DNA from 2 places in the Bradyrhizobium sp. KZN70725 genome. Region 1 is predicted to be linked to the other one. Evidence: riboswitches for the same ligand, from Rfam matches in the RefSeq annotation. Region 1 holds a riboswitch; the other holds the start of a gene.
The links. Region 1 has a riboswitch for cobalamin ahead of ACZBJS_RS34590 (TonB-dependent receptor). Riboswitches for the same ligand answer to the same signal wherever they lie in the genome.
Positions count from the first base shown of each region.

Region 2: it holds a riboswitch for cobalamin, as region 1 does, so the genes downstream of both, metE (5-methyltetrahydropteroyltriglutamate--homocysteine S-methyltransferase) here and ACZBJS_RS34590 (TonB-dependent receptor) in region 1, are expected to answer to the same signal.

Region 1 is NZ_JBUYWT010000057.1:13,313-17,476, forward strand. It holds gene ACZBJS_RS34580 (ABC transporter ATP-binding protein) at 1-202, opposite strand, end outside; gene ACZBJS_RS34585 (FecCD family ABC transporter permease) at 199-1,242, opposite strand; cobalamin riboswitch at 1,355-1,552, shown strand; gene ACZBJS_RS34590 (TonB-dependent receptor) at 1,662-3,944, shown strand; gene ACZBJS_RS34595 (hypothetical protein) at 4,056-4,164, shown strand, end outside.
Region 2 is NZ_JBUYWT010000084.1:13,910-18,073, reverse strand. It holds gene metE (5-methyltetrahydropteroyltriglutamate--homocysteine S-methyltransferase) at 1-1,649, opposite strand, end outside; cobalamin riboswitch at 1,749-1,950, opposite strand; gene ACZBJS_RS39035 (hypothetical protein) at 2,673-3,110, opposite strand; gene ACZBJS_RS39030 (nodulate formation efficiency C protein) at 3,184-4,008, shown strand.

The DNA.
Region 1 (4,164 bases):
ACGCCAGCGGATCGCCGCCGATCCGGATCTCGCCGCCCGACGAAATCAGCCCGGCCAGTGCACGCAGCAGCGTGGTCTTGCCGGCGCCGTTCGGGCCGACCAGCGCGACCAGATGGCCCGACGGCAGCGACAGCGAGACATCGTGCAGCACCTTGCGGCTGCCGAGCGAGGCATTGAGCGCCGCGGCGGAGAGCAGCGTCATGCCACGCCTCCGCCGAGCGCGCGGCGCTCGCGCATGATCAGATAGAGGAAGAACGGCACGCCGATGATCGAGGTCAGCACGCCGACCTTGATGTCCGAGGTTGAAGGAATGATGCGCACCGCGATGTCGGCGGCGAGCAGCAGCGCCGAGCCGGTGAGCGCGCTCGGCACCAAGAGCCGCGCCGGATCGTGACCGATCACGGGACGCATCAGATGCGGCGCGACGAGGCCGATGAAACCGATCGTGCCGGTGACTGCGACCGCGCCGCCGACGCCGAGCGCCACGCCCGTGATCACGAAGAGCCGCAACCGCCCGACGTCGACGCCGAGGCTCTGCGCCGCCTCCTCGCCAAGCGTCAGCGCGCGGAAGGCGCTCGCCTGGCTGAGCAGGATGGCGGCGCCCGCGACGATGAAGGGCAGCGCCAGCGCCACGTGCTGGAAGCTGCGGTCCTCCAGCGAGCCGAGCAGCCAGAACGCGATCTCCAGCACCACAAACGGATTGCTCGAGAGATTCATCACCAGTGCGGTCGCGGCTCCCGCAAAGCTCGAGATCGCGAGCCCAGCGAGGATCAGGATCAACAGCCCGGCATTGCGGCCGGCGATCGCAAGCAGCGCGAACACCGAGCCGAACGCGGCGATGATCGCCACCACCGGCAGCGCGTAGGAGCGCACATCGGCGAGGCCCAGCGCGATCACCAGCACCGCGCCGAACGCCGCCGATTGCGGCGCGCCGAATAGCGACGGCGAGGCCAGCGGATTGCGCAGCAGCCCTTGCAGCGCCGCACCGGACAGCCCGAGAATGCCGCCGATCGCAAATGCCAGGATGGTGCGCGGCAGGCGGATCTCGCGCACGATCACCTGCGCCACATCGCTGCTGCCGCCGAACAGCGCCTCGACCACCGCGAGCGGCGACAGCCGCACCGGCCCGATGCCGAGCGAGAGCACGCACAACAGGACCACGAGCGCGAGCAGCGCCGCCGTGGCGCCCCACCGGCGCCGCGCCGCGACCTCGGCCGCCAAGGCAAAATCCTGCACGCTCATCGGATCCATGCTCTTACAGCGATCGCCGTGGCAGACAAGCGACACTCGACAAAAACCGTGGCCGCGCGGCCGCCGCCCGACTTCCGCCGGATTGACTTTGCTACCCGGCCGAACCCTAGATGAACATGACGGTTCTTTCATGAGATGAAAAGGGAATGCGGTACGGGGAAACTTCCCCAACGCCGCGGCTGCCCCCGCAACTGTATGCGGTGAATCCTTCGTCACAGGCCACTGGGAATCTCGGTCCTGGGAAGGCGACGAAGGGTAACGACCCGCGAGCCAGGAGACCTGCCGTCAGCCGTGGTCACACGCGATGCTGCCGGTCGGGGAGTACAGGCATGAGCTTCACCTGATGCTGTGAGCACGATGGTGAGACTGGTTCGCGGTGACGTGCCACTGACGTTGCCGAGGCCTTGCTTATGTTCTCCTTCCCTTTCCATCGGCGGCGCCGCGCGCTTCTGCTCGCGTCGACGATGATCGCGCCGGCGACGATGCTCGCGCCGGCATTCCTTGTCTCCGCAGCGCGGGCGCAGGAGGCACCCGCTCCCGATCAGCTGCCGGCGATCGAAGTCACCAAGCCGGGCGACCAGAACGTCACGCGCGCCAGGCCGGCCGCTGACGAAGCGCCGGCGCCGCGACGCCCGGCGCCGGGCACCTCGCAAGGCAACAATACAGGCAGCGGAGCCGGATCGGGCACGATAGGGACCGGTGTGGCCACCGGAACGGGCGGCACCGGCGGCCGCCAGTTCGCCGGCATTGTCGGCACCTCCTCGGCCGTGATCACCGCCGACGACATCGCGCATTCGCCGGTGCAGTCGTTACCCGAGATCCTCGCGCAGGTGCCGGGCGTGCAGCTGCAAACGCCCTATGGCGGACCGAACGGCGCCAAGACGTCGGTCGACCTGCGCGGCTTCGGCGCATTCGCGACCGACAATACGCTGTTCCTGCTCAACGGCCGCCGCCTCAACGACGTCGACAAGGCCGGCTTCGACCTCACCACGATTCCGCTCGATTCGATCGAGCGCATCGAGATCACGCGCGGCAACAGCGGCGCGGTGCTTTACGGCGACAATGCGGTGGGCGGCGTCGTCAACATCATCACCAAGACCGGCGTCGGCGGCCCGCCGACGACGATGCGGGCCGAGGCCGGAGCTGGCTCGTTCAACACCCGCATGGCCGCGGTCTCCGCAGCGCTCAATTCCGGACCGTGGTCCACCTCGTTCTACGGCAATGGCATCAAGTCCGACGGCTACCGCGTCAACAATGCGCTCGACCAGCGCAACGCCGTCGGCAACATCAACTACACGACGCCTGATCTCACCGCCTTCCTGACCGTCACCGGCAGCGACCAGAAGCTCGGCCTACCCGGCGGACGGCTGGTCGATCCGTCGATCGGCGTGAACGAGCTGCTCACCGATCGCCGCGGCGCCGCGACGCCCTTCGACTATGCCAACCAGCAGACCGCCAGCGTCACCGCCGGCTTCACCAAGACGCTGATGAACGGCGTCGACCTCATCGTCGACGGCGGCTGGCGGCAGCGCGAGACGCAGAGCGGCTTCTTCGGCACGATGCCGACCATCAGCTTCGCTTCGACCTACAATGATGCCGCGCTGCAGACCTGGTCGCTGACGCCGCGGCTCAGCGTCAAGAATGTGATGCTGGGCGTGCCGTCGACGATCCTGACCGGCATCGACTATTACGATTCGAGCTTCCGCGAGGCGCGCGGCGCCTATCAGGGCGTCGACCCGTTCCACATCTACAATATCGAGCAGCAGAGCGTGGCCGGCTATTGGCAACATACGCTGGGCCTGTTGCCAACGACCGACATCTCCTACGGCGCGCGCGTCCAGAATACCAGCATCTCGGCGCGCGATCGCTACGACCCGAATGCGCCATTCGCGTTCGACACGCAGGCGGCACCGCTCGACAGCAACGAGACGCAATACGCCCTGCATGTCGGCGCCGAGCATCGCCTGACCGACACCTTCTCGGTGTTCGGCCGCGCGGCGCGCGCGTTCCGCACGCCCGATGTCGACGAGCGCGTCGCATCCGGACCGTCGTTCGATCCGCTGACCTTCGCCCCGATCCCGCAGAATTTCCAGCTCAAGACCCAGACCTCGCAGGATGTCGAGGGCGGCTTCCGGGTCAAGACCAACCTGTTTCAGGTCCAGACCAGCGTCTATCTGATGGATCTCGAGAACGAGATCCATTTCAACCCGGTGCTGTTCTTCAACACCAACCTCGACCCCACCCGCCGCTGTGGCTCGGAAACCAGTGCCTCGCTCAAGTTCAGCGATACGGTGACCCTGCGCGGCGGCATGGCGATCACCCGCGCGGTGTTCCGCGAAGGCATCTGGACCGGCAACGACGTGCCGCTGGTGTCGCGCTACACCGGCAATCTCGGCGTCACCTGGAATATCTGGCAGAACTATCTGGTGCTCGACGCCACGGTGCGGGCCTGGAGCTCGCGCATCATGGACAACGATCAGGCCAACACCCAGAGCCGGATTCCCGGCAACGCCACCGCCGATATCAAGCTGAGCGGGCAAGTTGACCGCTTCTTCTGGTCACTGAGCGTGAACAACCTGTTCAACGCGCTCTATTACGACTACGCCATCGCGAGCACGTTCACCGAAGGCCGCTTCTCGGCCTATCCGCTGCCCGGCCGCACCTACATGGTAAAGGCCGGCGCGACGTTTTAGAGCGTGAACCGGTGGGGCGGGTCTGCCCCGCGCACCGTCTCCGAACATTACAAACGCACCGAAACTGGGGTAGAGTTCCGGCAGCTGATTTGACCCGCGCAGGGGAAACGCATGGCCAAGGCCGGGAAGCAGACCAAGGGCGGCACGAAGATCAAGGACAAGACCGACGACAAGTCGAAGAAGCCTCCGCCACCCGCAGCGTTGCAGGACGACGAGTACT
Region 2 (4,164 bases), on a different contig from region 1:
CGCAAAACATCGCCGAACAGGATCGGTGGCCTGACACAGCGCGAGCCATAGGATTGTACCCAACCGTTCCTGGTAAATGCGAATCCGGCGAGTTGCTCGCCGAAGTACTGCACCATGTCATTGCGCTCGAACTCGCCGTGCACGAGGACGTCCAGACCAATGTCCTCCTGCCAACGCAGAGCGCGCGCGGTCTCCTCCTTGAGGAACTTGTGGTATTGCTCTTCGCTCATCGCGCCTTGCGCATGTGCTGCGCGGGCATTACGGACCTCAGAGGTTTGCGGGAAGGATCCGATCGTCGTGGTAGGAAAGGAGGGTAGTCCAAAGCGCTTGCGCTGGATCTCGGCCCGACGGACAAATGGGCTGGCGCGCCGGCGCATGGCCTCGTCAATCGCTCGCATCCGCACCGCGAGATTGGCATCACGGATCTTTGGTGAAGTCCGGCGGACGGACACGGCCGACTGCGATTCAGCAAGACTTTCAGCCACATTCTGATCACCCGCGAGCGCCCGCGCCAGGATTGCTAGCTCACGCATCTTCTGTACCGAAAAGGCAAGCCAGCTCTTGAGATCGGATGCAAGTCCGGTCTCGAGTTCAACATCGACGGGCACATGAAGCAGCGAGCAGGACGGAGCGATCTGGACACGATCCCTGCCAAGCTTGGCAATGGCGGGATCCAGTTGCTGGCGGAGCGTCGACAGGTTCGAGCGCCATACATTTCGTCCGTCGATGACGCCGAGGGACATGACGAGGTCACTTCGGCGGGCAGCAATGATCCGGCCCAACAGGTTCGGCGCGCGAACCAAATCCACGTGCAGTCCGGCGACGGGCATGTTCAAAGCTGTGTCCAGATTATCGCCGAGATCGCCGAAATAGCTCGCGACCATGATCTTGACGTCCGGTACTTCCCTGGCGAGCCGATCGTAGACGTGTAGCAAAGATCTTCGCGCCCCCTCCTCCAGATCAAGAACCAGGCAGGGCTCGTCGCATTGAACCCACTTTGCTCCCCGTTTGGCTAGTTCCTGCAGAACCTCGACATAGACCGGTATCAGCTCATCCAGGAGCGACAGCGGCTGGAACGCAGGATCCGCACTCTTGCCAAGCTTTAGGAATGTGACCGGCCCGATCAGCACAGGGCGGGTCTGGAACCCGAGGGCTTTGGCTTCCTCGTACTCCTCGATAGGCTTTCGCGAGGACAGGCGGAACGTCTGTCCTCGATGAAATTCAGGGACCATGTAGTGGTAGTTGGTGTCGAACCACTTGGTCATTTCCTGTGCGGGCGCGCCATATCCGCCCGATCCGTGGCTGCAACTCGCAGTCTGGCGGTCCCACTGTGAACCGCGGGCCATCTCGAAGTACGTCTTGAGCGAAACCGGTTCGGTTTTCGAGGCGTAGATTTCCGGAATGGCACCAACCATGACGGAGGTGTCGAGCACCTGGTCGTACAACGAGAAATCGTTGGACGGAATGACGGTGACACCGAGGGATTTTTGGCGGGCCCAGTTCGCAGCACGCAGGCCAGCTGCATCCTCGAGCAATTGCTGTTCGCTAATTGCGCCGGCCCAGTAACTTTCAAGCGCGCGTTTGAGCTCGCGCCTCGGGCCGATCCGAGGCGTTCCAAGCGTAGCAACCGGAAGGGAGAGAAGAGACATAGCGCTAACCCCGTAGTTGGGGGCAAAGGCGATGGCGGACGCAAGCAGGATCGCCCGAGCGGCGGCTGCTTGGCGCACCACCGGGACACCCCGCCCGTGGACGTATATGTGGTCGAGGCAGGTCTCCTGGCTCGCGGGTCATCGCCGCTGTCCGGCCTTCCCGAAGCCGCACGGGCTTCAGTGACTTTGTTGGACAGCGGCTCGCCGCTTACAGTTGCGGGGGCAGCGCCGGCCTGTTCACCGGCTTCCCTCTTAGCTCCGAATCCAGCGGGACCGGAGAACCTCTACTATATCGATTATCGGCAACAGACCGCTTCCGTCAACCTCTCAGATGACTCTCTCACTTCAATGCCGCCATCGGTGACTCACATGGCCATTTAACGTCGAAAGTTGACCACGATTGGAAGCTCTCTCCAAATATACGTGTCGAAAAGAATTGTCGAAGGCGCGAGTCGCGGCGCTTCCGGCGTGCCGGCGTCCTGTCTCTCGACAGCCATGAACCGCCGCCAGGGCAAAACACCTGCGCAAGTTTCATCAGCATACTCGGCGCGCATGTTGATCTACGAGCCAACCAATCTTGGTAGGCGATTTGCGGCCTCTCATGCCGATAATACTCGGGCACGCATATCGATTCGCCTCAACGAACACTGGGACCCGCAATGAAAATGGCTGTTTGGAGCGCCGTCGGCGTCTTTGCTGTCACCGTCTTTGCGGTCGGCCTGTTCGGGTGGTTGGTGAAAGCGTTCATGAATCAACCCGTCAGACAGAGGCTCTCGAGAATGTTGAGCGACGCGAGAGGAAGTTAGCGCGACTTGATCGTTTCTCGCTTGCCGGCCGCCGCGATTGGAAACAGCGGCTCATCCAACCATGAATGCTTGGCCGAGGCAGCTGGACGATTAACCAGATCGAACCATCGTGCGCGTAGGCAGAAACGCGCGCGCCATATCATGTGCCTGCCTGACGACGCGCTTTCGAACGATTCCGCACGCCCGGCGGTGACGAGCGACTTTTGCTTATTATCAATTACGAGCCGATAGAGATCGGCTGATAGAGATCGCTGGGCGTTCGGGTGAGCACACCGGACGGTTCAACAGCTTTCAACGGTGCCTCCCGATTTCTCATCCGTAAATCGGCAGCGGCTTTCGCCTGCGCCTCTCGAAGATCGGCGCGACAAAAGCTGAACCGGCCCGCGCGGATCGGCTGAATGGAAACATTGAAACGAGCGCCGTCGGAAAGCCAACAAACATTGCAATAATCTGGCGCGATTTGCCGGCTATTTCCTGGCACGAAGGATGCAAGCTCAGGGGTGCCCAGGCTTCTCCTCCTGGGCAGGTCCAGCACAGCAAATTGAGGTTGTGGCTGGCCCACTGAAGTTAGCGGCGCGTGACATCGAGGGGACAGCGCCTGCTCGCGCGGGACATCGGCAGGCGCCCGTGTCACGTTGCCGCTAACTTCTTCCAATCGAGGATAGCATTGAAGGCTGCCCGCTTTGACGTGTGGATGAAAAACCGATGGTCCGGCCGTTATGAAGAGAATGTCTGCAAGAGGCGTGCTCTGTCTCTGTCAATCGCTGATTTTCCTTGCTGGGCTGGTTGCGACGGGCAACAGTGCGCGAGCCGGCGAAAACGCGCTCGTCGAACGAGTCAAGTCAACCTGGCGAGCACGAAATGGTGAGACAATCGAGCACATTGTCTCGAAAGTCTCGAAAGTGGCGCACTTCGTCCCTCGAAACTGGGGAATCGCCGAAGGCATCGACCACACTGAGTATGTTTATCTTTCCTGGACCAGACATCAGGATAACAAATCAGACGAACATTACCTTATTACCTGGAAGATCGGGACCGACGGAAAGATTGAAGTTGCGTCTCCCTATGCAAAGCCCATCGAACTCGGCTGGCACGCCCTGGCGCTTTCGCTCATCGCCAGTGAAGTCACCGACGGCGAAAACGACGCAAACCTTCGTTTTCTGCATAATCCGGTCAATTTCAACTTTGTGACGACCGCGCAGGGCAAGCTCGGAGATCTTCTCCGGCACGGCCGCTGTCATATTATCGAACCTGTTGTCGTGGATTACGTTACGGCGGCGAATGACAAGCCAACGGAAAAAGCGCACCGGTGGCGCGTTCTGCTGTTGGTGAACTGCAACATACCAGGCCCTCGCTACTTTACCGAAAATGGGGTCATCACCTTCGTCAAGCGCGAGGGACACGATTGGGAGCCGCAATCTTTCCTTGCCAAGAGGATTGCGACTTTTCCTCCCGGCGCCTGGTTCCATCACATAGAGCCAAACGAACGGGACACATTGGAGGGGGTGCGAAAGGCCTCGACAAATGATCAGGATGGCAGCGCTACTCCTTGAGCGCTGAGCGCCTCGGGCCAAAGCAGGACCCATGCGCTGGAAAATTGACGCGTCCAGCTATGCCGACAGGAGGCGAGCCTCTCTCCGGCCTGCAAGCCCAATTAAGAAAGCCAGGCATCAGGATGGCTCTTGCCTATTCAGGAGAGTAGCCGCGGC